Regions from separate parts of the Streptomyces sp. NPDC090022 genome, predicted to be linked through region 1. Evidence: riboswitches for the same ligand, from Rfam matches in the RefSeq annotation. Region 1 holds a riboswitch; each other region holds the start of a gene.
The links. A riboswitch is a leader RNA that binds a small molecule or an ion and turns the genes downstream of it on or off. The one in region 1 is predicted to bind thiamine pyrophosphate.
Positions count from the first base shown of each region.

Region 1 (9,639 bases):
CTGGGCGCGCTGGCCGCGCGGCTGCTGCCGCTGTTCCTGTCCCAGACCGTCATCAGCGCGAACCTCGTCGTCACGGCGGTCCTGAGCGTGAAGATGCTCGGCATCAGGCTCACGCGCAAGGAGTGGACCTCGATCGGCGTCGTCTGCGGAGCGCTGGTGCTGCTGGCCAGCGCCGCCGGCCACGAGGGCAGCGGTTCGACCCCGGTCTCCACGCACTGGTGGCTGCTGGCGGTCACCCTCGTGATCATCGTGGGCGGCACCGTCGCGGTCCGGCTGCTGGGCGCCCGCGCCGCGATCCTGGCCGGTCTGCTCTCGGGCCTCGGCTTCGGCGCGCTGGGCGTCGGCGTCCGCATCCTCGACGGCGTCGACCCGTTCGACCTGGGCACCCTCGTCTCCGACCCGGCCCTGTACGCCATCCTGGTGGCCGGCTTCGGCGGCATGTACCTGCACACGGTCGCCCTGCAGATCGGCTCGGTCAACGGCGCGACCGCCGCGCTGGTCGTCGGCGAGACGGTGCTGCCCGGCGCGATCGGCGTCCTGTGGCTGGGCGACGCCTCCCGCGCCGGCTTCGCCTGGCTGGCCGTCCTCGGCTTCGTCCTGGCGGTGGCGGGCGCGGTGGCCGTCGCCTGGTACGGCAAGCACAACGCCGCCGAGGAAGAGCGGACGCCGGCCCCCGTACCCGTCGGCTAGGCCGACTCCGCCTCCGCCCCCGCCGGCAGGACCACGACCTGGTCCGGCGCGAAGCGGACCGCGACCGGGTCGCCGGCCTCCGGCGCCCGGGCGAGGTCGCACTCCGCCTCGAGCACCGGGCCGTCGGCCGGCCGCAGCGTCAGGGTGACGTGACCGCCCCGGAAGGTGCGGGCCTGCACCACGCAGTCCAGGCCCGAGGAACCCAGGCCCGAGGAGTCCAGCGTGACGCCCGCGGGGCGGACCAGCAGCCGGTGTTCGCCCTGCGGCGAGCCGGGCGGGACCGGGATCCGCCCCCACGGGGTGGTGGCGGCCGTCCCGGAGACGGTGGCCGGGACCACGTTCTCGAAGCCCAGGAACCGGGCCACGAACTCCGAAGCCGGCCGCCGCCAGACCTCCAGCGGCGTGCCCGCCTGCGCGATGTGCCCGTCGCGCATCACCACCACCCGGTCGGCCAGTGCGAAGGCCTCGCCCTGGTCGTGGGTGACGGCCAGCACGGTCGTCCCGAGCCGGGAGAACAGCGCGCGCAGTTCGACGACGAGCCGTTCGCGCAGGCTCCGGTCGAGCTGGCCGAGCGGCTCGTCGAGCATCAGCAGCCGCGGCGAGGGGGCCAGCGCGCGGGCCAGCGCGACCCGCTGCTGTTCGCCCCCGGACAGGGAGGCGACGGGCCGGCGCTCGGCGCCCGGGAGGCCCACCAGCTCCAGCAGTCCGGCCACCTGGCTCTCCGACGCGCTCCGCGCGAGCCCCCGCATGCGCAGGCCGAACGCCACGTTGCGGCCGACGTCACGGTGCGGGAAGAGCTGGTGGTCCTGGAACATCAGGCCCACGCCCCGCCGGTGCACGGGCACGGCGGCCTGGTCGGCGCCGCCGAGCAGGACCCGCCCGGACGCGACCGGCTGCAGGCCGGCGATCACCCGCAGGAGCGTGGACTTGCCGCTTCCGCTGGGCCCGAGCACGCACACGATCTCGTGCTCGGCGACGTCGAGCGAGACCGCTTCGACGACCGCCCGCTCGCCGAAGCGGACCGTCACCGCGTCCAGGGCCAGCAACGGCGTGGCACTCATCAGAACTCTCCCGAGGTCGTGGCGGGTCGCAGCCGCTCCAGCGCCAGCAGGGACACCGCGCACACCAGCATCAATATCGTGCTCAGGGCCATCGCCTGTCCGTAGTTGAGCTCCCCCGCCCGCCCCAGCAGCCGGGCGACGGCCACCGGCAGGGTGGGAGCGTCGGGCCGGGCGATGAAGACGGTCGCGCCGAACTCGCCGAGCGAGACCGCGAAGGCGAACCCGGCCGCGATCAGCAGCGCCCGCCGCACCAGCGGCAGGTCCACCTCCCGCCAGGCCCGCCACGGGGAGGCGCCGAGCACCGCCGCGGCCTCCCGCAGCCGGGCGTCCACGGCCCGCAGCACGGGCAGCATGGTCCGTACGACGAACGGCACGCCGACCAGGGCCTGGGCCAGCGGCACCAGGATCCACGAGGTCCGCAGGTCCAGCGGCGGCTCGTCCAGCGTGATCAGGAAACCGAAGCCGACGGTCACCGCGGACACGCCCAGCGGGAGCATCAGCAGCGCGTCGAAGCCGCGGACGAACGGGCCCGCGATGGGGGTGCCCCCGCTCGAGCGAGGCCGAGCGTGGGGGAGGGTCAGGGCGGCGGCCGCGAGCCCGCCGATCAGCAGGGCGATCACGGTGGCGGCCAGGGCGTACCGCAGGGAGTTCCCGATCGCCTCCAGCGGCGGTACGAGGAAGGTCCCGCCGCCCGCGCCCGCGTCCCCCAGCGCCCGGTAGAAGCCGAGGCCGTAGCCGCCGGGGGTGTCGAAGGAGCGCTCGACGAGCACGGCCAGCGGCGCCACGATCAGCACCGCGATGGTCGCCAGCACCCCGCCGAGCAGGGTGCGCTGCGCCCAGCCGTGCGGCCGGTGGGCGGTCCGGGCGGGGTCCACCAGCCGCAGCGCCCGCTCGCGCCGGCGCACGGTCCAGGCGTGCAGGGCGAGGATCGCGCCGATCGCCGCGAACTGCACCATCGTCAGCACGGCCGCCGTCGACAGGTCCAGGAGCTGCGCGGTCTGCCGGTAGACCTCCACCTCGAGGGTGGCGTACGCGGGGCCGCCCAGGATCAGGACGACGCCGAAGGAGCTGAAGGTGAAGAGGAACACCATCAGCGAGGCGGCGGCGACCGACGGGGCCAGCGCGGGCAGCGTCACGCGCCGCCAGGCGGCGAACCGGCCGGCGCCCAGCACCCGCGCGGCCTCCTCCTGGCGCGGGTCGAGCTGCGCCCACAGGCCGCCGACCGTGCGGACGACGACGGCGTAGTTGAAGAAGACGTGCGCGAGGAGGATCGCCCACACGGTGGTGTCGAGGCGGACGCCCACCGTCTCGTCCAGCAGACCGCCGCGGCCGAGCAGGGCGAGGAAGGCGGAGCCCACCACCACGGTCGGCAGGACGAAGGGAACGGTCACCACGGCCCGCAGCACCTGCTTGCCGGGGAACTCGAAGCGCGCGAAGACGTAGGCGCCGGGAAGCGCGATCAGCAGGGTGAGCGCGGTGGAGACGAACGCCTGCCAGGTGGTGAACCACAGCACGTCGGCGATGTCGGGGCGGCCCAGCACCTCGCCGAAGCGGCCGAACTGCCATCCGGCATCGGTCCTGAGGCCCCGCCCGACGATGGCCGCCACGGGGTAGGCGAAGAAGAGCGCGAAGAAGGCGAGGGGCAGCGCCAGCAGGGCGAGCCGGACGAGCGTCGCCCGGGTCCCCTCGCCCGGTGCCGCGCCGGGACGCGGCGCGGCGCCCCCAGGCGCCGCGCCCGTTCTCCCGCCCTTGCCGCCGCCTACTTCACGACGGTCGAGGTCCATGCCTTGACCCACTGCTCACGGTTCTTGGCGATCGCTTCCGGAGTGACGGTCTCCGGCTTGTCGATGACCACACCGTGCCGGGTGAACAGCTCCGGCAGCGCGGCGTCCGTCGTCACGGGGTTGACGAACATCTGCAGCGGCATGTCCTCCTGGAACTTCTTGCTGATCAGGAAGTCCACGAGCGCCTTGCCGCCCTCTTCGTTCCTGCCGCCCTTGAGCAGCCCCGCGAACTCGATCTGGCGGAAGCAGGTGCCGGTGGCGACGCCCGTCGGGGCCTCGGCCGGCCGGGGCTCGCCGTACAGCACCTCGACCGGCGGGCTGGAGGCGTAGGAGACGACCAGCGGACGGTCGCCCTTGGCCTTCTTGCCGCCGGCGGAGCCGGAGAAGCGCTCGTTGTAGGCCTGCTCCCAGCCGTCGACGACCTCGACACCGTTGGCCTTCAGCTTGGCCCAGTAGTCCTTCCAGCCCTCCTCCCCGTACTTGCCGACGGAGGCGAGCAGGAAGCCGAGGCCGGGCGAGGAGGTCGCCGCGTTCTCGGTGACCAGCAGGTTCTTGTACTCGGGCTTGATCAGGTCGTCGAGGGTCTGCGGCGGGACGAGCTTCTTCTCGGCGAAGTACGCCTTGTCGTAGTTGACGCAGATGTCGCCGGAGTCGACGGGGGTGACCCGGTGCTCCTTGTCGAGCACGTACTCGGGCTTCACCCGGTCCAGGCCCTTGGCCTCGTACGGCGTGAAGATGCCGTTGTCGAGGGCGCGGCTGAGCAGGGTGTTGTCCACGCCGAAGAAGACGTCGCCGCGCGGCGAGCCCTTGGTGAGGATCTCCTGGTTGAGCGCGGCGCCCGCGTCACCGGACTTCAGCACCTTGACGGTGTAGCCGCTCTGCTGCTCGAACTCCTTGAGGACCGTGTCGGTCACGTTGAAGGAGTCGTGCGAGACGAGCGTGACGGTCCTGGACTTCGGCGAGCCGCTCGTGGCCGTGCCCTTGTCCTTGTCCTTGGCGTCCCCGCCGCCGCACGCGGCGAGCGTGCTGACGCCCAGGGCCGCGGCGAGCGCGGCGCCCGCCATTCTCTTGGTGGTGCTCACTGGTGTATTCCTCCTGGGATGTCCAGGAGAAGACGCGGCCCTGCCCGGCGTCGGTGGAGCGGTCGCCGGGCAGGGCGCAACAGCATGAGTGGTGACCGAACTTCCTACCCCGAATGACCGGGGCGAGGTTCAGAGGGTCTGCGGATGACGGTTCCCGCACTCTCAGCGCTGTGGCGCTCCCCTGTCGGAATATGAAATTGGTTCGGCCACAGGGTACCCCGTGGCCGAATCCCGCCGGAGGGAGCCGGAAGCTAGCGCTCCGAGGCGGCCAGCTGGCCGCAGGCGCCGTCGATCTCCTGGCCGCGGGTGTCCCGTACGGTCACGGGCACGCCGTGCCGGGCGATGGCCTCCACGAAGGCCCGCTCGTCCTCGGGCCGCGAGGCGGTCCACTTCGAGCCCGGCGTGGGGTTCAGCGGGATCAGGTTGACGTGGACACGCTTGCCTTTGAGCAGCTTGCCCAGCAGGTCGCCGCGCCAGGCCTGGTCGTTGATGTCGCGGATCAGGGCGTACTCGATGGAGATCCGGCGGCCGGACTTCTCGGCGTACTCCCAGGCCGCGTCGAGAACCTCGCGGACCTTCCAGCGGGTGTTCACCGGGACCAGGGTGTCGCGCAGCTCGTCGTCCGGGGCGTGCAGCGAGACCGCGAGGCGGCACTTGAATCCCTCGTCGGCGAAGCGCAGCATCGCCGGGACCAGACCGACGGTGGAGACCGTGATGCCGCGCTGGGAGAGGCCCAGACCGTCGGGCTCGGGGTCGGTCAGGCGGCGGATGGCGCCGACGACCCGCTTGTAGTTGGCCAGCGGCTCGCCCATGCCCATGAAGACGATGTTGGACAGCCGCGCGGGTCCGCCGGGGACCTCGCCGTCGCGCAGGGCCCGCATGCCGTCGACGATCTGGTGCACGATCTCGGCGGTGGACAGGTTGCGGTCCAGGCCGGCCTGGCCGGTGGCGCAGAACGGGCAGTTCATGCCGCAGCCGGCCTGCGAGGAGATGCACATGGTGACCCGGTCGGGGTAACGCATCAGGACCGACTCGACGAGCGTGCCGTCGTGCAGCTTCCACAGGGTCTTGCGGGTGGTGTCGTCGTCGCAGGAGATGTGCCGTACGACCGACATCAGGTCGGGCAGCAGCTCCTGCTGGAGCTTCTCGCGCGAGCCGGCCGGGATGTCGGTCCACTCGGCCGGGTCGTGCGCGTACCGCGCGAAGTAGTGCTGGGAGAGCTGCTTGGCCCGGAACGGCTTCTCCCCGATCGCGGCGACCGCCTCCCGGCGCTCGGCGGGGGTGAGGTCGGCCAGGTGCCGCGGGGGCTTCTTGGCTCCGCGAGGGGCGACGAAGGTGAGCTCTCCCGGTGCGGGGCGGGCCATGGCAGGTACTCCTCGTAAGACGAAAGGCGCGCCGCAGAAGCAGCGCGCCCTTCCAGGGTAACGGCTGGGACCCGCACGGGTCCCTGATCAGCCTGCGACCATGATCAACTGGTGCCGACGAAGGCCGCCAGCAGCAGCCACACCACCGGTGCCGTCGGCAGCAGGGAGTCCAGGCGGTCCATGATGCCCCCGTGACCCGGGAGCAGGGTGCCCATGTCCTTGATGCCCAGGTCCCGCTTGATCATCGACTCGCCGAGGTCGCCGAGCGTGGCGCTCACGGCGACCGCGAGCCCCAGCAGCAGACCCTGCCACCAGCTGCCGCCGTCGACCAGGAACTCCATGCACAGCGCGCCGGCCGCCATGGCGAAGGCGACGGCGCCGAGCAGGCCCTCGCGGGTCTTGCCGGGGCTGATGCGCGGGGCGAGCTTGTGCTTGCCGAAGCGCCAGCCGACCGCGTAGGCGCCGGTGTCGCTGACCACGGTGAGCACCAGGAAGGTGACCACCCGCTGCGGACCGTCGTCCGCGGTGAGCATCATCGCCACGAAGGTCGCCAGGAACGGCACGTAGAACGCGGCGAAGACACCGGCCGTGACGTCCTTGAGGTAGTCCTCCGGCGGCTCGGTCATCCGCCATACGAGCACCGCGAGCGCCGTGAGGGCCATGGCCACCCACGCGCCCTCGGCCCCGCGGACGTATCCGGCGATGACCATGGCCGCGCCGCCGACCGCGAGCGGTACCAGCGGCGCCTTGATGCCCTTGCGTTCCTGGAGCCGGGACGTCAGCTCCCACAGGCCCACGACGACCGCGACGGCGACGACGCCGACGAAGACCGCCTTGACGATGAAGAGCGAAGCGAAGATGACCGCGCCGAGGCCGACGCCGACCCCTATGGCGGCGCGCAGGTCCCGCCCCGCCCGCTTCCTCTGCGGAGGCTGCGAGGAGGCCTGCGGGGCCTGCGATGGTGGCGTGGGCATGGGCTCCTGCGGCGGCGTCTCGGCACGGACCGGGGGGCCGCCCGGAAGGGCGGCCCCCCGATCATAAGCCGGACCCGCGGCAACCGGCTCCGCGGCCCAGGGAGAGTCGTTCATCAGACCTCGAGGAGCTCGGCTTCCTTGTGCTTGAGCAGCTCGTCCACCTGCGCGACGTACTTCGCGGTGGTGTCGTCGAGCTCCTTCTCCGCGCGGCGCACCTCGTCCTCGCCCGTCTCCTTGTCCTTGACGAGCTTGTCGAGGGCATCCTTCGCCTTGCGGCGCACGGAACGGATGGAGACCTTGGAGTCCTCGGCCTTGGTGCGCGCGACCTTGATGTAGTCGCGGCGGCGCTCCTCGGTGAGCTCCGGGAAGGTCACCCGGATGATGTTGCCGTCGTTGCTGGGGTTGACACCCAGGTCGGAGTCGCGGATGGCCTGCTCGATGTTGCGCAGCGCGCTCTTGTCGAACGGGGTCACCACGGCCATGCGCGGCTCGGGCACCGAGAAGGAGGCCAGCTGGTTGATGGGCGTGAGGGCACCGTAGTAGTCCGCCACGATCTTGTTGAACATCGCCGGGTGCGCACGGCCGGTGCGGATCGCGGCGAAGTCCTCCTTGGCGACCACGACGGCCTTCTCCATCTTCTCCTCGGCCTCGAGGAGGATTTCTTCGATCACCACGTGCTCCTGCATGTCAGATATGGATGGTTCAGGCGGGCGGCGCCGGCCTCGCGGCCGGCGGGACGCTCGGGGCGGCGCCCGGGGCTCGGGGGCACTACGCCCGGGTGCCCTCGTCGCTCACGAGCGTGCCGATCTTCTCACCCTTGACCGCGCGGGCGATATTGCCCTCGGCGAGCAGCTCGAAGACCAGGATCGGCAGCTTGTTGTCGCGGCAGAGCGTGATGGCGGTGGCGTCGGCGACCTTGAGGTCGCGCGAGAGCACCTCGCCGTACTCCAGCGCGTCGAACTTGACGGCGTCCGGGTTGGTCTTCGGGTCGGAGTCGTAGACCCCGTCCACGCCGTTCTTGCCCATGAGAAGCGCCTCGGCGTCGATCTCCAGGGCGCGCTGCGCGGCGGTGGTGTCGGTGGAGAAGTAGGGCATGCCCATACCGGCGCCGAAGATCACGACGCGGCCCTTCTCCAGGTGCCGCACGGCACGCAGCGGGATGTACGGTTCCGCGACCTGGCCCATGGTGATGGCGGTCTGGACGCGGGAGTCGATGCCTTCCTTCTCCAGGAAGTCCTGGAGGGCGAGGCAGTTCATGACGGTGCCGAGCATGCCCATGTAGTCGGACCGGGCACGGTCCATGCCGCGCTGCTGCAGCTCGGCGCCTCGGAAGAAGTTGCCGCCGCCGATGACGACCGCGATTTCCGCGCCGTCGCGGACCACGGCCGCGATCTCGCGGGCGATGGCGTGCACGACGTCGGGGTCGACACCCAGGCCGCCGCCGCCGGAGAAGGCCTCGCCGGACAGCTTCAGCATGAAGCGGCGGCCTGCCTTCTTGTCGTGGTCGCTCTTGTCGTCGGAAGCGGTGTGGGGGTCCACGCCCTGATTCATGGAGATCTCCTCGTGCACATACGAAGAAGGCCATTGCCGGTGGGTCCTTGCGGTTCCCTCTACGGCAATGGCCTCCTCGTCAGATCTGCGGTCGTCCTGCGCGAACGCGGACGACTGCCTCAGACCCTACCGGGGTCCGGGTGTCCGTCGCGTACGGACGGACTCAGATGCCGACCTTGATGCGGGTGAAGCGCTTCAGGGTGACACCGGCCTCGTCCAGGATCTGCTGGACGGACTTCTTGTTGTCCAGCGCGTACGGCTGGCCCAGCAGCGTGGCCTCCTTGAAGAAGCCGTTGACGCGACCCTCGACGATCTTCGGGAGCGCGGCCTCGGGCTTGCCCTCGGCGCGGGTGGTCTCCTCGGCGACGCGGCGCTCGGACTCGATGACCTCGGCCGGGACGTCCTCCTTGGAGAGGTACTTCGGCGCGAAGGCGGCGATGTGCTGCGCGATGCCGCGAGCGACGTCGCTCTCCTTGTCGAACTCCACCAGAACACCGATCTGCGGCGGCAGGTCGGGGTTCGTGCGGTGCATGTAGGCGTGGACGAAGCCGTCCTTGTACTGCGCGAAGCGGTCGAGGACGATCTTCTCGCCGAGGTTGGCGTTGGCCTCGTCGACGAACGCCTGGACGGTCTTGCCGGCCTCGATCTCGGAGGAGAGCAGGGCCTCGATGTCAGCCGGGGAGGTGGCGACGACGTGGTCGGCGATGGTCTTGGCGACGGCCTGGAACTTCTCGCCCTTGGCGACGAAGTCCGTCTCGCACTTCAGCTCGACCAGAACACCGGCGGAGGCGTCCTCGGCGATGACGGAGACGATGGCACCGTTCTCGGCGGACCGGCCCTCGCGCTTGGCGACGCCCTTCTGGCCCTTGATGCGCAGGGCCTCGACGGCCTTGTCGACGTTGCCCTCGGACTCGTCCAGAGCCTTCTTGCAGTCCATCATGCCGGCGCCGGTGAGCTCGCGGAGCTTCTTGACGTCAGCGGCGGTGTAGTTCGCCATGAGTCTGTGATTCTCTCTCGAAGTCGTAGATCTACGGGTGAACGGCGGGGGCCGGTGCCGTGGCACCGTCCCCCGTCGTCATCGTCCGCGCTGCGAGTGCCCGGCGGGTGAACGCCGGGCGCTCACAGTGGGTCAG
Region 1 covers NZ_JBIVFN010000021.1:85,327-94,965, forward strand. The annotation lists gene ACIPXB_RS28610 (hypothetical protein) at 1-690, shown strand, start outside; gene ACIPXB_RS28615 (ABC transporter ATP-binding protein) at 687-1,736, opposite strand; gene ACIPXB_RS28620 (ABC transporter permease) at 1,751-3,403, opposite strand; gene ACIPXB_RS28625 (thiamine ABC transporter substrate binding subunit) at 3,511-4,617, opposite strand; TPP riboswitch at 4,701-4,810, opposite strand; gene rlmN (23S rRNA (adenine(2503)-C(2))-methyltransferase RlmN) at 4,869-5,981, opposite strand; gene ACIPXB_RS28635 (phosphatidate cytidylyltransferase) at 6,086-7,069, opposite strand; gene frr (ribosome recycling factor) at 7,069-7,626, opposite strand; gene pyrH (UMP kinase) at 7,724-8,506, opposite strand; gene tsf (translation elongation factor Ts) at 8,670-9,503, opposite strand; gene rpsB (30S ribosomal protein S2) at 9,636-9,639, opposite strand, start outside.

Region 2 (9,639 bases), on a different contig from region 1:
CATGGAGCAGCTGGGCCAGTGCTTCGGCTTCGTCCGGTACGAGACGGAGCTGCCGTGCGCCGGGCCCGCCGTGCTGCGCGTGGACACCGTCCGCGACCGCGCCCAGGTCTTCGTCGACGGGCAGCCCGTCGGCGTACTCGAACGGGAGCACCACGAGCACGCCCTCGCCTTCGTCTCGCCCCGCAGCGGCGCACGTCTGGTGGTCCTCGTCGAGAACCAGGGCCGCGTCAACTACGGCACGGCCATCCACGACCGCAAGGGCCTCCTCGGCCAGGTCACGGTCAACGGCGCGGCCCTCGGCTCCTGGACGAGCAGCGCCCTGCCGTTGGACCGCCTCGACGCCCTCGCCCTCACGCCCTCCGCACCCGTGGCCGGCCCCGCCTTCCACCGCGGCACCTTCGAACTCCGCCGGACCGCCGACGCGTACCTCGGCCTGGACGGCTGGACGAAGGGACTCGCCTGGGTCAACGGCTTCCCGCTGGGCCGCTACTGGTCCAGGGGACCGCAGACCACCCTGTACGTCCCCGCCCCGGCCCTGCGCCCGGGGCGCAACGAGCTCACCGTCCTGGAACTCCACGCCACGGCCTCCCGCAGCGTCGAGCTGCGCGGCCGCGCCGACCTCGGCATCCGCGAAGACTGACACCCGCCCGGAGCGGCCCGTGCACAGCAAGCGACGCCTCGTCGGGCAGCGCCTCGACCGCGTACTCAGGGAGCGGATCCGGCCGGCCGTCCACGCGCGGACGGTCCCCCTCCAGGCCGGCATCCGGAACGTCCTCGGCGAGCCGGTTCCGGTCGCCGCCGGTCTGGGCGCCCCGTACCGACCGGTCCAGGTCGGCCACCGGTGGGGACCGGTTCCCGGAGCGGGAGGCCCGGCGCGGCGGGCGCGGCCGCCCCGCTCGTCACGGTGGACGACGAAGCGGTCGTCGTCGAAGTGGTCAAACTGGCCGACGACCGGTCCGGCGACCTCGTCGTCCGCCTCTACGAGGCCCACGGCGCCCGTGCCCGGACCACACTCGGGCTCGACGTCCCCTGGGACACCGCCACCGAGACGGACCTGCTGGAACGCACGCCGGCGGGCTCGACGCCGATGCGGCCGAGCACGCCGGAGGCCACCCCGCTCCCCTCACGTTCCGCCGTTTCACCCGTCCGCCCGACCCATCGACACCCCACACCAGACCGGAGAGCCGAACCGTGCCCGACGAACTCCAGGCCGTCCTGTTCGACATGGACGGCACGCTCGTCGACACCGAACGTCTGTGGCGGCAGGCCGTGCAGGAAGAATGCCGGGAACTCGGCCTCGTCCTCACGGACGCGGACCTCCCGTACGTCCTCGGCCGTGCGATCGAGGACACCGCCGCCCACGTCGCCTCCCGCCGGCCCGGCCATGCCGACCCGGTGCGGCTCGCGGCCGCGTTGGAGCGCCGGTTCACCCGGCTCGTCCGTGCCGGCGCGGTCCCGCTCCCCGGAGCCGAACGCCTGCTGGCACAGCTGGCCGCATCGGGGGTGCCCACCGCCCTGGTGTCGGCATCGCCGCGTCCGGTGGTGGACACCGTCCTCGCCGTGCTGGGCCGGCCGGGCTTCGCCGTCACCGTCGCGGCGCGCGAGACACCCCGTACGAAGCCCTTCCCGGACCCTTACCAGGCGGCTCTGACGGCCCTGGGCACCGACCCGGCCGCCTGCGTGGCGATCGAGGACAGCCCCGCGGGCATCGCGTCCGCCGAGGCCGCGGACCTCACGGTACTGGCCGTTCCGTCCCTGACCCCCGTATCCGCGGCACCGGGCCGGAGCGTGGTCCCCAGCCTGCTGGACGTGAACCCCGGCCTGCTCCGGGCCCTCGCGGCAGCCCGGGCTCGGTGAAGCGGATCCGGTGACAGCGCGTCCTGGCCCTTGACCTGCAAAAACGCAGGCAGGGAGCAGAGATCCAGGAGAACCTCGATGATGCGCACCGTGTTCATGGGTAGGGCGTGATCATGCCTGACGTCCGCAGCCGTACTGGCGACTCCCGGCTGCCTATGAAGCGAGCGAGGGAGCTCGACCGGAGTAGCCGACTTTGGCGGAAGCGAATGAGGTCCGCCGGGGCCGACCGCGACCGTCGGGCTGAGAGGCCGGAGGGCGTGATGACCCGAAGGCGACCCCCAGCACCTGATCCGGACAATGCCGGCGCAGGGAGCCCGCTTCGTAGGTCGTCTGCGTACCCGGGCCGCGCTGTGGTCCGGGTTTCGTGACGGCCGCCGCACCGGACCCCGCTACCGGAGTCCGGTCAGGACCTGCCCGGCTTTTGACCGCATCGAGGCCAAGTTCCCGGCCTCGGCCGTCGCCGTCCTCGGCTGCCCCGAGCCCTGGCCCACCCTGGAACCGGCCGCAGCGGTGCTCGCGTACTTCGCGGTCCCACGCGGCTGAGCCGCGAACGGGCCGGGTCGTTTCAGCGGCGCGGCCTGTCCACGCCATCGACGCGGCTACAACCGGGTCCGGCCGGTCGCGGCGGGCCACATCGCGCTCCCGCGACCACCGGTACCCGTGACGAGCCACGACCTGCCCGGATCGATGCCGTGACGGCCCCCTGTCCCCCATCGCCGGGGTACGGCGGCGACGCGCGCCCGCGGGCTACTTCTTGGGCATCCACGCCTTCCAGGTGGTCTCGTTCTCCTTGACCCACTTCTCCGCCGCCTGCTCCGGGGTCAACTTGTCGGCCGCGACGTACTTGGCGACGAGGTTCTGCTGCTCGGTCGTCCAGCGGAAGTTCTTCAGGAACCGCGCCGCCTCGCTGTCCTCCTTCGCGAACTCGGCGTTCATCCACTTCTTCAGCGGAACGTCGGGGTAGGCGCACGCGACCGCCTTCTTGTCGGCGTCGCAGCCCTCCTCGTACGGCGGCAGCTTCACCTCGACCAGGTCCATGGTCGCGTTCATCCACTGGGGGGTCCACCAGTAGGTGAGGAAGGGCTTCTTGTTCTTGTACAGCTGTTCCAGCTGTGCCAGGTGCGTGGCCTCGGCGCCTGCCTCGATCGGCTTGTAGTTCAGGCCGAGGTTCGTGATCAGGGCATTGTCGTGCGAGACGTATGACGGGTCGCCCTTGATGAACTGGCCCTGGGAGCCGCTCTCGGGCGTCTTGAGGAGGTCGGCGTACTTGTTGAGGTTCTTGGCGTCCGTGATGTCCGGGTGCTCATCCGCGACGTACTTCGGCACGAACCAGCCGATGTGGCCCGTCACGCCGAGCTCGCCGGCCGGGACGACGCTCTTGTTCCCCTCGACGTAGCGCTTCTCCTCCTGCGGGTGGCCCCAGTCCTCCAGGATCGCGTCGATCTTGCCCTGGCTCATCGCGTCCCATGCCGGGGTCTCGTCCATCTGCCGGGTGCTGACCTTGTAGCCGAGCTCGTGCTCCAGCAGATAGGCCGCGACCGCCGTGTTGACCTCGGCGCCCACCCAGGACGGGGTGTGCAGGTTGACGGTCCCGGACGCGCCGCCGGTCTCGGCGGCGCTGCAGGCGTTGATGGTGAGGAGAGCGAGCACGGCGACTGCCGCGCTGCCCACCTTGACACCGTGGGCCTTGATCCGCGGATGGCGGAAGCTCTGTGTGGTCATGGTGAGTTGCCTTTCGTGGGGAGGGGGGTGGGGAAGCCGGGGGTCCGGGCGGCCCGTGTCAGCGACGGGCAGCGGCGGTGGGGTTCCCGGCGGGGGGCTGGGTCAGCTTGTCCAGGGCGAGGCCGAGGCAGACGATGCCGGTTCCGGCGATCAGTCCGGTGCCGAGCTCACCCGCGGTCAGGCCCTTGACGACGTCGAAACCGAGCCCACCGCCGCCCACCAGGCCGCCGATGACGACAACGGCGAGGACGAGGACGACGCCCTGGTTCGCCGCGACGAGCAGCGCCGGCCGGGCGAGCGGCCACTGCACGTCGCGGATCTGCTGCCACGTGGTGGCGCCCAGGGAGCGGGACGCCTCCATGGCCGCCGGACTGACCTGCCGCAGGCCCTGTGCCGTGACCCGTACCACGGCAGGCAGGGCGTACACGGCCGCCGCCGTGATCGCGGCGACCCGGCCGGCGTTGAACAACTGCACCACGGGGATGAGGTAGATGAACTGGGGCAGGGTCTGCATGGCGTCGAACACCGGGCGCAGCACCCGTTCGACGGCCTTGACGCGGGCCGTCAGAATGCCGAGGGCGAAGCCCGTCAGCAGGGTGAGGGCGATGGCCACCAGCACCTGCGACAGGGTGTAGAGCGACTTGCCCCAGATGCCGAGCACTCCCGTGCAGGACAGCGCGAGCACCGCGGTCAGAGCGGCCCGCCGGCCGCCGACCAGCCAGGCGATCGCCCCGGCCGCCAGCAGCACCGACCACCAGGGCAGGGCCTGGAGCCCGTCGTTCAGCGGATTGAGCACCCAGGTGGTGAAGTTGCCGGCCCACACGGAGGAACCGCCCAGGACGGGGACGTCCTGGTACACCGAGGCCACCAGCCAGTCCACGCCCGTGTTCAGCGGCGCGGCGATGTCCACGGTCAGGGCGCCGGGCCAGTCGTCGGCCAGCCGGGGGCCCAGGGCCAGTCCGGCCGCCGCCACCGCGAGGGCCAGGCACGCCGCCCGTCGGCCGACGGGCGTGCCCGCGCGGGCTCCCGCCGCGGCGGTCGTGCGGTCCAGCCACACCGCGACCAGCACGATCGCGAGGCCGGCGGTCAGGCCCTGCCCGAAGTCCCTTGTCTTCAGCGCCTGGTAGACGCTCTCGCCGAGGCCGCCGGCGCCCACCACGGAGGCGATGACCACCATCGACAGTGCCATCATGATGGTCTGGTTCAGCCCCAGGAAGAGCTGCGCCCGCGCCATGGGCAGCCGCGCCGTCCACAGCCGCTGCCAGCGGGTCGAACCCAGGGACCGGGACGCCTCCAGTACGCCGGCGTCCGTGCCGCGCAGCCCCAGGGAGGTCATCCGGACCATCGGCGGCGCCGCGTAGATCACCGTGGTGATCAGCGCCGACGGGGTTCCGATGCCGAAGACCAGGACGAGCGGGAGCAGGTACGCGAAGGCCGGCAGCACCTGCATGGTGTCCAGCACCGGCCGCAGCAGTCGCTGGGCGCCGTCCGAGAGGCCGCAGGCCAGGCCGAGGAGCAGCCCGAGCAGCGTCGCCGCGGCGACGGACACGAGCATCAGGGCCAGGGTCCCCGTGGTCTGCTCCCACAGGCCGAGCAGACCACAGCCGGCCAGGGAACCGACGGCGACGAGGGCCGGACCGGCCCCCCTGCGGCCCGCGCCCGCCGCGTACCACGCCAGGGCCGCGGCGAGCGGGAGCACGCCCGCCCAACCGGCCGAGGTCAGGAGCCCGTGGACCGCGTCGACCGAGTCGGTGGCGGTGTTCGACAGGTGCAGCAGGAAGTACAGGAACACCGGATGGCTGTCCCGGTTGTCGACCACCCAGTCGGCGAAGGAGTCCAGGGTGGGCGCCAGGTCGAGACGCAGCGACTGCGGCCAGCCCCCCTCCGCGAGCAGTGCGATGGTGGGGAGCAGCAGAGCGAGGGCGAGCAGCACCACCGGGGCGGCGGGGCGCAGCGGGCTCCGGTCGGACCGGGGCGCGAGCGGCCGTACCCCGTCCCGGGTCCGCTCGGTGCGCGCGGGCGCGAGGGACTTCGTGGCGCTCATGCCGTCACCGCATCCTGGCCCGCGTCCGATGGGGCGGCGCCGGCCTCCGACCCCGCCGGGGCCGGAGCCGCACCGGCGACCACGGCGAGCAGGTGCGCGTGGTCCACGACCCCCAGCAGCTTCCCGTCCGAGACCACCCGGGCGGGCACGCCGTCCCGGACGACCGCGGCGATGCCCTCGGCCACGGTCGCGTCCGGTGCGAGAACGGCGCCGTGCGTGGCCTCGTCACCGGAAGCCGGACGCATCGCCCGGGCCACGGGGACGATCTGCTCGCGCGGGACGTCGCGGACGAAGTCCCGTACGTAGTCGTCGGCGGGCCGGGTGACGATCTCCTCGGGCGTGCCGAGCTGGACGATGGCGCCCTCCCGCATGAGCGCGATCCGGTCGCCGAGCTTGAGCGCCTCGGGGAGGTCGTGGGTGATGAACACCATCGTCCGTCCCTCCTCCCGGTGGAGGCGGACCACCTCGTCCTGCATGTCCCGGCGGATCAGGGGGTCGAGAGCGCTGAACGGCTCGTCGAAGAGCATGACTTCGGGATCGACGGCAAGGGCCCGGGCCAGGCCGACCCGCTGCTGCTGACCGCCGGACAGCTGGGCCGGGCGCCGGTCCTCCAGACCGGCCAGACCCACCTTGTCGACGACCTCACGGGCCCGGGACTGCCGTTCGGCCCGTGCGACGCCCTGGATCTCCAACCCGTAGGCCACGTTGTCCAGGACCGTCCGGTGCGGGAGCAGGCCGAAGTGCTGGAACACCATGGCCGCGCGGTGCCTGCGCAGCTCGCGCAGTCTGGCGGAGTCCATCGCCAGGACGTCCTCGCCGTCCATGGACAGTGCCCCGGCGGTGGGCTCGATCAGCCGGGTCAGGCAGCGCACCAGCGTGGACTTGCCGGAACCCGACAGCCCCATCACCACGAACACCTCACCCCGGCGGACGTCGAAGGAGACGTTCCGTACGGCCGCCGTGCAGCCGGTGAGCTCTCGGATCTCGGCCGCCGACATCTCGGCGTACCGGGGGTCGGCCGCCACCCGCGCGGCCTTGGCACCGAACACCTTCCACAGACCGCGTACGGAGAACACGGAATCGTCGCCGTCCATCAGGCGGCCTCCTTTCCGGCGGCGGACGCCACAAGCAGCTCGGCGCACCTCTCCCCGACCATCAGGACCGCGACCATCGGATTCACCGCGGGGATGGTCGGGAAGACGGACGCGTCGGCGATCCGGACGCCCTCCAGCCCGCGAACGGTCAGGTCCGGAGCCACCACGGCCAGGCCGTCGTCCTCCGCGCCGATGCGGCAGGTGCCGGCCGGGTGGTAGACGGTGTGCGCGACCTTCCGCGCGTACTCGCTCAGCTCCGCGTCCCCGGTCACCTCGGGGCCCGGGCACACCTCCCGGACGAGCCAGGAGGCCAGCGGCTCGGTGGCGGCGATCTTCCTTGCGAGGCGGATGCCGTCGACGAGGGTGCGCGCGTCGTAGTCGTGGTCGTCCGTGAAGTAGCGGAAGTCCAGGGCCGGCTTGACCTCGGGATCGGCGCTGGTCAGGTAGAGCCGGCCACGGCTGCGCGGCTTGGGGATGTTCGGTGTCATCGACACGCCGTGGGCGGGGCGTTCGTAGCCGAGCCGCTCCGGATTGTCGGTGAAGGGGACCTGGTAGAAGTGGAACATCAGGTCCGGCCCCGGGGACCGCGGGTCCCTGCGGACGAACAGACCGGCGTCGCTGTCCATCGCGGAGTTGTCGGGTATCGGCCCGTCGGTCTCCCAGACGATCACGGACTCCGGGTGGTCGAGCAGGTTCTCGCCGACACCGGGCAGATCGTGGCGGACCTCGATGCCGAGCGCGGCCAGGTCCTCACGCGGGCCCACGCCCGAGTGCAGCAGCAGCCGGGGGGTGTCCACCGCACCCGCGCATACGACCACCTCGCGGGCCGCCCGGACCGTGATCTCCTCGCCGTCGGCGGTGCGGGCCCGGACGCCGGTCGCCCGGGCGCCGTCGAACTCCAGCCGGTACGCCCAGGTTTCCAGCAGCAGGTGCAGGTTGGGGCGGTCCAGGAAGGGGTGCAGGTAGGCGACCGATGCCGAGGAGCGCTTGTTGTCCTCGGGGTGGTAGGCGAGGTCGAAGAAGCCGGCGCCCTCGTGGAACGGCTGCCGGTTGAAGCCTTCGATCCTCGGGACCCCGAGGGCCTGCTGCGCGGCGTGCACGAAGTCGCGGGCGATCGCGTTGCGGTCCTTCTCGTCGACCGGGACGATGTTGTTCAGGAGCCGGTCGAAGTAGGGCTCCATGGACGGCGCGTCCCAGCCGTCGGCTCCGAGCGCGGCCCACTCGTTCCAGTCCGAAGGCAGTGGCTTGAAGGCGATGAGGGTGTTGTGCGAGGAGCAGCCGCCGAGGACCCGGGCCCGGCTGTGCCGGATGTGGGAGTTGCCGCGGGGCTGTTCGGTGGTCGGGTAGTCGTAGTCGAGTTCGCCGCCGAGCAGTCCCATCCACCGCCGGAGGGTGAGCACTTCGGGGCGGTCCACGTCACTGGGGCCGCCCTCGATGACGGCGACGGTGACGTCCGGGTCCTCGGTGAGGCGGGAGGCGATCACTGAACCGGCGGTGCCGCCGCCGACGATGACGTAGTCGTAGGTGCTTTCGGGCATGGTGCGTTTCTCCAAGGGGCGTGGGTGTCCGAGGATGCGGGGGAACCGGTCCTGTCCGCGGCGTGCGGGTGCCGCGGCGGCCGGCCGCCGGGTCATCCGGAGAACCACCGCACGGGGCGGGGAGCCAGGTTCTGGTAGATGTGCTTGGTCTCGCGGTACTCGGCGAGCCCCGAGGGGCCGAGTTCCCGCCCCACGCCCGACTTGCCGAAGCCGCCCCACTCGGCCTGCGGGAGGTAGGGGTGGAAGTCGTTGATCCAGACGGTGCCGTGGCGCATCCGGGCAGCCACCCGCCGGGCCCGGCCGGCGTCCGCCGTCCAGACCGCGCCCGCGAGACCGTATTCGGTGTCGTTGGCCAGGGCGACCGCCTCGTCCTCCGTGCGGAACGTCTCCACCGTGAGGACCGGGCCGAAGACCTCCTCGCGGACCACGCGCATGCGGCGGTGGCACCGGTCCAGGACGGTCGGCTCGTAGAAGAACCCGCCGGCCGGACGGATGCCGGACGGCTCGGGGCGCGAGCCCCCACTGCGCAGCACGGCGCCCTCGGAAAGCGCGGAGGCGACGTACTCCTCGGTCCGTTCCAGCTGGGTCCTGGAGACCAGTGGCCCGCACTCGACGTCCTTCTCGGTGCCGCGGCCCAGGCGGATCCGGCCGGCCCGGCGGCTCAGCTCGGCCACGAACCGCTCGCGCACCGACTCCTCGACGATGAGGCGGGAACCGGCCGAGCAGACCTGACCACTGTGCATGAACGCGGCGTTGAGGGCCTGGTCCACGGCCGTGTCGAACCCCGCCGCGGTCTCGCACGCGTCCGCGAAGACGACGTTCGGGTTCTTGCCCCCGAGTTCGAGAGCCACCTTCTTCACGCCGGGCGCGGCGGCCTGGGCCACCCTCACACCGCTGCTGAGGCCGCCTGTGAAGGAGACCAGATCGACGTCGGGGTGCTCGGCGAGGCGTGCGCCGACGGTGTGGCCGGGCCCGGTGACCAGGTTCGCCACACCTGCGGGCAGCCCGGCCTCCGTCAGCAGGCGGATGAGTTCCACGGTGGTGAGCGGGGTGATCTCGCTCGGCTTGACGACAAAGGTGTTTCCGGCGGCGAGTGCCGGGGCGATCTTCCAACTGGCCTGGAGCAGCGGGTAGTTCCAGGGAGTGATCAGTGCGCACACCCCTACCGGCTCGTGGACGACCACGCTGTGCACGCTCGTGGTGCCCGCATCCACCACCCGTCCTGCGCCTTCGCCCAGCACGAGGTCCGCGAAGTAGCGGAAGGCGTCGGCCACGCAGTCCACATCGGCGCGTCCCTCCGCCACCGTCTTCCCGGCGTCGCGGCTTTCCAGCAGGGCGAGTTGCTCGCGGTCGCGGACCAGCAGGTCGGCGACGCGGCGCAGCA
Region 2 covers NZ_JBIVFN010000001.1:16,056-25,694, forward strand. The annotation lists gene ACIPXB_RS00065 (glycoside hydrolase family 35 protein) at 1-640, shown strand, start outside; partial or broken gene ACIPXB_RS00070 (glycosyl hydrolase-related protein) at 932-1,066, shown strand; gene ACIPXB_RS00075 (HAD family hydrolase) at 1,192-1,857, shown strand; TPP riboswitch at 2,014-2,186, shown strand; gene ACIPXB_RS00080 (hypothetical protein) at 2,155-2,400, shown strand; gene ACIPXB_RS00085 (ABC transporter substrate-binding protein) at 2,605-3,579, opposite strand; gene ACIPXB_RS00090 (ABC transporter permease) at 3,638-5,623, opposite strand; gene ACIPXB_RS00095 (glycine betaine/L-proline ABC transporter ATP-binding protein) at 5,620-6,717, opposite strand; gene ACIPXB_RS00100 (GMC family oxidoreductase) at 6,717-8,255, opposite strand; gene ACIPXB_RS00105 (aldehyde dehydrogenase family protein) at 8,348-9,639, opposite strand, start outside.
Region 2: linked by a shared signal. The riboswitch ahead of ACIPXB_RS00080 (hypothetical protein) and the one ahead of ACIPXB_RS28625 (thiamine ABC transporter substrate binding subunit) in region 1 are both predicted to bind thiamine pyrophosphate.

Region 3 (9,639 bases), on a different contig from region 1:
GGGCAGCCGGCTCCACTGCTCGTTGCAGGTCAGGGAGTCCGGGTTCGTCGTGGTGTTGATCCGGCAGAGCGTCTCCCAGACCTCGCCCTCACGGGTGAGAACCTCGACGTGGACAATGCCGTCGGCCGCCGAGACGGCGGTGGCGCACGCCGAACGCGGGTACGTCGGCCGGCCGTCCGGCGATTCCGTGTCGGTCAGGTCGTACCAGATCCAGTTGGTCGTCGGGGAGAGCTCGCGCAGACCCACGTAGGTCCGGCCCCCGGTGAGGACGGACTTGACCTCGTGCCCCTCGATGCCACCGACGACGACGGCGTCCACGTCCGAGCACGGGCCCGGCTCACCCTGCGGACCCGTCGGACCGGTGAAGCCCCGGGGGCCCTGCTCGCCCTGCGGACCCGTCGGACCGGTCGGGCCCCGCCGGCCCTGCTCGCCCGGGTCGCCCTGCGGGCCGGTCGGGCCGGTGGGACCCCGCCGGCCCTGCTCGCCCGGGTCGCCCTGGTCGCCCTGCTCGCCCTGCGGACCACGCGGACCCCTGTCGCCCTTCGGGCCGCGGGGACCGGTCGGGCCGACCTTGCACTTGTCGTACGACATCTGCTGCTGCGCCGGCGCCTCGGCCGCCCTCTTCGTGGCCTTCTTGGCGGGCTTCTTGGCCGCCGCTTTCTTCGCCTTGTCGTCATCGTCGTAGTGCTCCGGCTTGTGGTGCGACGACTTGCACCGCTTGTCCTGGGGCGAGGCGAGGGATGGTGCGGCGACGGCGGGGAAGGTGACGCCCGCCAGCACCAGGGCCACCGACGCGAGAGTGCCACCGGCGAGCCAGCGGCCGCGCCGGGGCAACGGGCCGAGCGAGGAACGGGTCCTGTCCTCAGGACTCACGGGACGCATACGCCACTCCTTGGGAAAACCGGATCGAATGACTTACCGGGGCACATCCTGTGGAGCACGGAAGCCATGGACACGACGCCTCGCTCATCCGTCAACGGAACGGACCAGCGGCTCGCCGCCACTCGGGTGCGTCCGCGGCGGCCACCGGCCCGGCCCCGGCGAGCCGCCCGCCCGGCGGGCACGGGCGTCCCTAGGGTCACCGGCCGTGAAACCGACCATCTGCCTGTGCATGATCGTGAAGAACGAATCCGCCGTCATCGAGCGCTGCCTGAGCTCCGTACGCGACCTCATCGACACCTGGGTCATCTCCGACACCGGTTCCACCGACGGCACCCAGGACCTCATCCGCACCACCCTGCGCGGCATCCCCGGTGAGCTGCACGAGGAACCCTGGGTCGACTTCGGCCACAACCGCAGCCTCAACATCGCCCACGCCCGCGGCAAGGCCGACTACCTGCTGCTGCTCGACGCCGACCTGGTCGTACGCCGGTCCGGCCCGCTGCCCCCGCTCACCGCCGACGCGTACATGCTGCGCCACGCGGGCCCCACCGAGTACCGCATCAAGCGGCTGGTCCGCGGCTCCCTGGCCTGGCGCTACGAGGGCGTCACCCACGAGTACCTCACCTGCGAGGGCGAGGACTCCGAGCGGAACCTGGACGCCCTCGTCATCGAGGACCACGCCGACGGCGGCTCGCGCCACGACAAGTTCGAGCGCGACGCGCGGCTGCTCGGCGCCGAGCTGCGCCGCGACCCGTCCAACACCCGCACCGTCTTCTACCTCGCCCAGACGCTGCGCGACCTGGGCGACACCGCCGGGGCGATCCGCCTGTACGAGCGGCGCGCGACGATGGGCGGCTGGGCCGAGGAGGTCTACTTCGCCCTGCTCCAGGCCGGGGTGCTGCACGCGGACGCCGGCGACTGGCCGGCGGCGATGGACGCGCTGACCCGGGCCTGGGAAGCCCGCCCCGAACGCCTGGAGGCCTGCTACGAACTGGCCTCCCGGCTCCGGCAGCGGGGCCGTCACCACGCGGCCCACGCCCTCAACAGCGCCGGCCTGGACCGGCCGGCCCCCGACGACCTGCTGTTCACCCAGCCCTGGGTGTACCGCTGGGGGCTGCTCTTCGAGCACTCGATCACCGCGTACTGGGTGGGCGACCCGGCCGCCTCGCTCGCGGCCTGCGACCGGCTGCTGGACCTGCCCGACCTGCCCGAGACCTACCGTCGGCAGACCTTGGCCAACCGGGTCTTCGCGGCGGAACGCCTGGCCGTACCGGCCCAGGGCCCGCGGATGTGACGGCGCGACCCCGGGGTCCGGAGCAAGACCCTGAGCCGGCGCGGAAACGGTGCTGCTCCCGGGGAACGGTGTTCCTCCGGGAGCAGCACTCCCCCCAGTCGGTCCGCGTCAGTCCGCCAGCGGCAGGTCGACGCGGTTTCCGGCAGCGGCGAACTCGGCGGACTTCTCCGCCATGCCCGCCTGGATCTCGTCCGCCTTCAGGTCGCCGCCGTGCTCACGCCGGATGTCCTGCGAGATCTTCATCGAGCACATCTCCAGGCAGCATTCTTCATCGGAAAGTGCTGGTGAGCAGGCATCTCACTCGCTAACGTCGATCTCTCATCCGCACGAGTCCGGGGGACCCCTGCACGCCCGTACGCGATGGCTGCTGCCGACAGCTGCCATCGCAACCCTGTTCGCAGCAGCGGGATGCACCACAACGCCCCCGTCGAACACCCCGAGTGAGCCACCGCCTTCCGCGTCGTCCTCACCCAACGCTGCGGCGGCGCCTCTGACACTGGCGCAGCTGAAGTCTGCCGCCTTCAAGAGTGGCGAAGTCCCACAGGTACGCGACGGCATCATCGAAGTGCGTGAACCCGGGCCGGAGGGCAGCGGGCCTTCCTTCGCACCAGCCTCTGTCCCCTCCTGTCAAACGCTGATTGACGTGGTCAATGCCAAGGGTTCACTCGCCCACGTCTTCCAGACCTTCAACTGGGACGACGACATCTGGGGCGGCGGCTCAACCCTCGCCTCCTATGAGAACGGCAGAGCCGAGCAGCGATTCGCTGATCTCAGGCAGTCGCTTTCCTCCTGCCGGACCTACGACGGCGAGGCTTGGGCCGGAAAGTTCACCGCCACGGTCGCCCCGGGGCCGGCTCCATCATTCGGGGACGAGGCGGTCAGCTTCACGGAGACCATCCCGCTGGGCGCCGAGCGCGGGGGAGACCGGAACGAGACGGTCGTCGTCGTCCGGACCGGCAACACCATTGCGTCCTTCACCGCGCTCAACGTGGGCGGGACCGCCTCCTTCCCGCCCGACCTCATCACCAGGCAGGTCGAGCGCCTCCGAGCAGCCCAGCAAACAGGCGCCCCCCTGTAACTACGGCCAGGGCCGAGTGCCGGCGGGAGGCCAGCGGATGAGAGGAGCCGGACGGAGGCGCATCATGAAGACATGGACGGCATCCCGGATCTCAGGGACGTCAGCGCGCCGGGCCGCGTGGCCGGACTCGACGAGGGGATCAGCACCGCGGAGCTGGCCCTCGCCGCCCGCAACCACGGCCTACCACTCGAAGCCCTGCGCTACGACACCAGCCCGCCCGGCCTCCACTACGTCCTGGTCCACTACGACATCCCCTCTGCCGACGCCGACGCGTGGCGGCTCACGGTCGGAGGACTCGTCCGCCGCCCCCTCTCCCTCGACCTGACGGCCCTGCGGGCGCGTCCGCCGGTCACCCACCGAGTCACCCTGGAGTGCGCGGGCAACGGCCGGGCCCGGCTCGCGCCCCGCCCCGTCAGCCAGCCCTGGCTCGTCGAGGCCGTCGGCACCGCCGACTGGACCGGCGTCCCGCTGGCCGACCTGCTCGCCGAGGCGGGAACCGTCGAGGGCGCCGTCGAGGCCGTATTCACCGGCGCGGACCACGGTGTCGAACGCGGCACCGAACAGGACTACCAGCGCGGCCTCCCGCTCGACATGGCGACCGATCCGGCCCAGGGCGTGCTGGTGGCGTACGCCATGAACGGCGCTCCGCTGCCGCCCCAGCACGGCCACCCGCTGCGCCTTGTCGTGCCCGGCTGGTACGGCATGGCGAGCGTCAAGTGGCTGCGTGACATCACCGTCACCGACACCCCCTTCACCGGCTTCCAGCAGGCCGTCGCCTACCGCTACCGGCAGACCCCGGACGAGCCGGGGGAGCCCGTGGAGGTCATCGCGCCTCGTGCCCTGATGATCCCGCCCGGCTTCCCCGACTTCATGTCCCGCACCCGAGTCGTCCGGCCCGGACCCGTCCCGATCGCCGGGCGCGCCTGGTCCGGGCACGGCCCGGTGGTCCGCGTGGAGGTCAGTAGCGACGGCGAGGAGAGTTGGGCCGACGCCGAGGTGACCGCCGACCCGGCACGGCCCTGGGCGTGGGCCGCGTGGCACACCAGCTGGACGGCGACGCCGGGCTCGTTCCGCCTCACCGTCCGCGCCACCGACGCCGCCGGGCACACCCAGCCGCTCGCGGCCTCCTGGAACCGCGGCGGCTTCGGCAACAACCTGGTCCAGCGGGTCGAGGTGGTCTGCCTCACGTAGGGGTGGCATGGGAGAGGGCCGTGCACTGACTGGGCGTCTGCTGTCAGCTGGATCAGCCCAACGAAAGACGAAGGCCGGCCGACGACTCCCCCCGGATGTCGTCGGCCGGCCTCGTTTGCGCAGGTCAGTCGGCCAGCGGAAGGTAGACGCGGTTGCCGGAAGCCGCGAACTCCTTCGACTTCTCCAGCATCCCGGCCTCGATCTCCTCCGCGGTGGCGTCCGCCTCGCCGCCGAACTGCTCAGTGATGCTTCTGCTGATCTTCATCGAGCAGAACTTCGGACCGCACATCGAGCAGAAGTGCGCGGTCTTGGCCGGCTCCGCCGGAAGCGTCTCGTCGTGGAACTCGCGCGCCGTGTCCGGGTCCAGGGCCAGGTTGAACTGGTCCTCCCAGCGGAACTCGAAGCGGGCGTCCGACAGCGCGTCGTCCCACTCCTGGGCCCCCGGGTGGCCCTTGGCCAGGTCGGCCGCGTGTGCCGCGATCTTGTACGTGATGACACCGGTCTTCACGTCGTCGCGGTTGGGCAGGCCCAGGTGCTCCTTGGGCGTGACGTAGCAGAGCATCGCGGTGCCCCACCAGGCGATCATCGCGGCGCCGATGCCCGAGGTGATGTGGTCGTACGCCGGGGCGACGTCCGTGGTGAGCGGGCCCAGCGTGTAGAATGGGGCCTCCTCGCAGATCTCCTGCTGGAGGTCGATGTTCTCCTTGATCTTGTGCATCGGGACGTGGCCCGGGCCCTCGATCATGGTCTGCACGTTGTGCCGCTTGGCGATCGTGTTCAGCTCGCCCAGCGTCTTGAGCTCCGCGAACTGCGCCGCGTCGTTGGCGTCCGCGATGGAGCCGGGGCGCAGGCCGTCGCCGAGGGAGTACGTGACGTCGTACGTCGCGAGGATCTCGCAGAGCTCCTCGAAGTGCGTGTAGAGGAAGTTCTCCTTGTGGTGCGCCAGGCACCACGCGGCCATGATCGAGCCGCCGCGCGAGACGATGCCGGTCTTGCGGCGGGCGGTCAGCGGCACGTACGGCAGCAGCACGCCGGCGTGGACCGTCATGTAGTCGACGCCCTGCTCGGCCTGCTCGATGACCGTGTCCTTGTAGATCTCCCAGGTCAGGTCCTCGGCGCGGCCGTCGACCTTCTCCAGGGCCTGGTAGAGGGGCACGGTGCCGATCGGGACGGGGGAGTTGCGCAGCACCCACTCGCGCGTGGTGTGGATGTTGCGGCCGGTGGAGAGGTCCATGACCGTGTCGGCGCCCCACTTGGTCGCCCAGGTCATCTTGTCGACCTCCTCCTCGATGGAGGAGGTGACCGCGGAGTTGCCGATGTTGGCGTTGACCTTCACCAGGAAGCGCTTGCCGATGATCATCGGCTCGATCTCGGGGTGGTTCACGTTCGCCGGGAGCACGGCGCGGCCCGCGGCGATCTCCTCGCGGACGACCTCGGGGGAGACGTTCTCGCGGATCGCGACGTACTCCATCTCCGGGGTGATCTCGCCGCGGCGGGCGTACGCGAGCTGCGTGACGGCGGCCCCGCCCCGGCCCCGGCGGGGCTGGCGCGGGCGGCCGGGGAAGACCGCGTCGAGGTTCTTGAGGCCGCCGCGGGGCGAGGTGTGCTTGATGCCGTCGTCCTCGGGGCGCACGGGGCGTCCCGCGTACTCCTCGGTGTCGCCGCGGCCGATGATCCAGTTCTCGCGCAGGGGCGCGAGGCCGCGGCGGACGTCCGTCTCGATCTGCGGGTCGGTGTACGGACCGGACGTGTCGTAGAGCGTCACGTCCTTGCCGTTGGTGAGGTGGACCTGGCGTACCGGCACCCGGATGTCGGGGCGGGAGCCCGCGACGTACCCCTTGTGCCAGCCCGGCTGGCGCTGTTCCCCGCCGGTGCCGTCCTGGCTGACGGCAGGCGTCGTTGCGTCCTGAATGGTCATGAGACCTATCTCCCTACGCCGGCATTACCCGGTAACAGGTTCGGCGGTCGGCGCAGCCTCCTCCCGTACGCATACATGTGATGCGCGTACGGTGATCAGCGCCCTCTCAGCCCGGTGCTCCGAGCTCCCGCGTTGTGCAAAGGTGCCCCCACGCTAGCGTCCTGTGTGGCGTGCTGAACAGTGGGCCCTCTCATCTCTTGCGATGATCTGCCTGTGACATCCTCCCCGCAGCCCCCCACCGAGCCCGGCCGACCCACCGACCCCAGCAGTCACAGCCACGGGCACGGCAACCGGCACGGCAACGGACACAGCCATGGGCACAGCCATGGGCACGGGCCGGCCGCCCCGGTCTCGAAGCACCTGCGCAAGGTCATCGCGGCGGTACTGATCCCGTTCGCCGTCGCTGTCTTCGTGGGCATGGCGATGCTCTGGCCCGGCGGTGCCCCGGGACACGAGCGCACCGGGGTGGGCTTCGACCGGCAGACCCAGCAGGCCAAGGTCGTCGCGCTGGAGAATGTCGACTGCAAATCGGTGAACGCCGCACAGGTGCCGTCGACGGCCAACCCCACCACCCCCCAGGGGCGCGAGGCGCAGGCGGCCCGGACCGGCGAGTGCAAGAAGGCGACCATCGAGGTCGGCACCGGTCCCGACAAGGGGCGGACCTTCGTCGAGATCGTGCAGCCGGGCGCACCGCGGCAGTTGGAGAACGGGCAGGAGGTCGTCGTCGCCTACGCGCCGGACGCGCCGCAGGACCTGCAGTACTCCGTCATCGACGTGAACCGGAAGTTCCCGATCGCGCTGCTGGCCGGCGTCTTCGCCCTGGTCGTGGTGGTGGTCGGCCGGATGCGCGGGTTCTTCGCGCTCGTCGCGCTCGCGGTCAGCTTCGCGATCCTGACGATGTTCATCCTCCCCGCCATCCTGCAGGGCTCGAATCCGCTGCTGGTGGCGGTGATCGGGGCCAGCGCGATCATGCTGATCGGGCTCTACATGTGCCACGGGCTGACCGCCCGGACCTCGGTGGCGGTCCTGGGCACGCTCGTCTCGCTCCTGCTGATCGGGGTCATGGGCTCGGTCCTCATCGACTGGGCGTTCCTGTCGGGCAACACCGACGACAACACCGGGCTGATCCACGGGCTGTACCCGGACATCGACATGAGCGGTCTGCTGCTCGCCGGCGTCATCATCGGATCGCTGGGTGTGCTCGACGACGTGACGGTCACCCAGACCTCGGCGGTGTGGGAGCTGCACCAGGCCGACCCGGAGATGGGGCCGCGCGCGGTGTACCGGGCGGCGATCCGGATCGGCCGCGACCACATCGCGTCGGTGGTCAACACCCTGGTGCTGGCGTACGCGGGCGCCGCGCTGCCGCTGCTGCTGCTGTTCTCGATCGCGAACAGCAGCGTGGGGGCGGTGGCCAACAGCGAGCTGATCGCGGAGGAGATCGTACGGACCCTGGTCGGCTCGATCGGGCTCGTGGCCTCGGTGCCGGTGACGACGGCACTGGCCGCGCTGGTGGTGTCGGCCGACCGGCCGGCATCCGCGGCCACCGGTGCCGGCGGCCGGGCGCCCGCCGCACCGGGCCGCGGCGGGCGGGGCCGCAGGCGCAAGCGCTGACGCCGGCCGCGCACACGCGGCGGCTCAGCCCGCGTTCTGCTCGTTCTGCCGTGCCTCGGCCAGGATCTTGCCGAGCGCTTCGTCGAGGTTCTCCTCGAAGTCACCCAGCGTGCGCTCCTGACCGAGCGGAACCAGCCGGTCGGTCCGGTCCAGGAAGGCCACCAGCGGCGCCGCGCCGGCCCGGAACAGCGCCCGGTCGCCACCGACCTGGAGCCGGATGTGGACGTCGGAGAGCTCGTCGGGGTCGGTGGGGGCGATGTGCACGTCCCCGTCGCCACAGGGCTTGTTGATCCCGTCGAGGAGGAGCTCCCGGCCGAACGCCCAGGTCACCGGGGCGTCTCCGGGAAGGTGGAAGGTCAGGCGGACCGCGTAGGGATCACCGGCGTCGTACCGGAGCTCCACCGGGATGCGGAACGCGAGCTCCTCGGAAACGAGGAAGCTCATCATGACCTCTGCCTGTACCGACTCGCGCATTTCCTACCCCGCAGTGTTGGAAGTGGCCAGGAATGGTCCCCCAAGGCCCTCTTGACAAGGGTGGTGGAAGCGCTAGCAGATCACAAGGAGTGAGTTTTCAGATACTGATAGAGAAGGAGAGGGTGCTCAACAGCGCGCCTACTTCACTCCGCAGCCGCCCAACCGCATAGAGCAATCGGTCTTGTTGGTGCAAGGGGAGCGAAATGGCCATGGTCGCGGCGATGTCACCCGCTGTAATCGGGATGGCGGCGCACACCGTTCCGAGGGCGTACTCCTGACGCTCGATCACCGGCTGCATGAGCCGCATCGAGCCGATGCGCTGCTCCAGCGCGCGCATGTCCCGCACCGTGTACGGGGTGAGCGCGTCGACCGGGTGCCGGTCGTAGTAGTCCCGGCGGGCGTCCTCGTCGAGCTGGCCGAGCAGGCACTGCCCGATGGCGTGCGCGTGGCCCGTCCTGCGGAAGTCGGCCCACTCCTGGCAGGCGGGGTTGTCGGGAGTGTCCGAGACCCCCACGATCTCGATCTCGCCTTCGCGGTAGACCGCGAAGTAGACGGGCGCCCCGACGGTGTCGCGGAAGTGGGCGAGCGAGTCGAGGATCATGCTGCGACGTTTCTGCTGCAATCCACCACCGGCCAGCCGCTCGGCGGCGTCGCCGAGAACGAAGACTCCGCTCTCGCGCCGCAGATAGCCCTCGTGGGTCAGGGTGCGCAGCAGGTGGTACGCGGTGGGTAGCGGGAGCCCGGCCTCGCGCGCGAGCTGCTTGGCCGGGGCTCCCTCGCTATGGGATCCCACCGCTTCCAGCAGTCTCAGCGCCCTCTGCACCGAACCGATCAGAGTCGGCACACCGGCATTGTGAACCGCTGCCAAAGCTCACCCCCAGGCGTGGCGGCGGGCCTCGCGGGCCCGTCCTGCGGGGGCCGCCCCCGCGCGTCCGCGTCTCCTGGGCGTCGTAACTCGGCAGCTGTCCGCATCACCGCTGGTCAGCGCGGTTCATCGGGGGCTGCGCCCAGGGACGGCACGGGTCGTCACTCTATCCACCGCATGCCTGGGCCCGAGAGGTTTCCCGGGCCACGTTCCCCCAGGTGGGTTAACCGCTGTGCGGACTACCAGCCACTCCCCGAGGACTTGGCGGAGCCCCCGCCGGTGAAGCGCTTCACGACGAAGATCAGGCCGGCGACGAGGGCGAC
Region 3 covers NZ_JBIVFN010000002.1:126,700-136,338, forward strand. The annotation lists gene ACIPXB_RS05030 (hypothetical protein) at 1-882, opposite strand, end outside; gene ACIPXB_RS05035 (glycosyltransferase) at 1,088-2,176, shown strand; gene ACIPXB_RS05040 (hypothetical protein) at 2,285-2,419, opposite strand; gene ACIPXB_RS05045 (hypothetical protein) at 2,820-3,254, shown strand; gene ACIPXB_RS05050 (sulfite oxidase) at 3,327-4,445, shown strand; gene thiC (phosphomethylpyrimidine synthase ThiC) at 4,570-6,363, opposite strand; TPP riboswitch at 6,357-6,504, opposite strand; gene ACIPXB_RS05060 (YibE/F family protein) at 6,577-7,977, shown strand; gene ACIPXB_RS05065 (SsgA family sporulation/cell division regulator) at 8,002-8,451, opposite strand; gene ACIPXB_RS05070 (IclR family transcriptional regulator) at 8,549-9,286, opposite strand; gene ACIPXB_RS05075 (DUF5326 family protein) at 9,556-9,639, opposite strand, start outside.
Region 3: linked by a shared signal. The riboswitch ahead of thiC (phosphomethylpyrimidine synthase ThiC) and the one ahead of ACIPXB_RS28625 (thiamine ABC transporter substrate binding subunit) in region 1 are both predicted to bind thiamine pyrophosphate.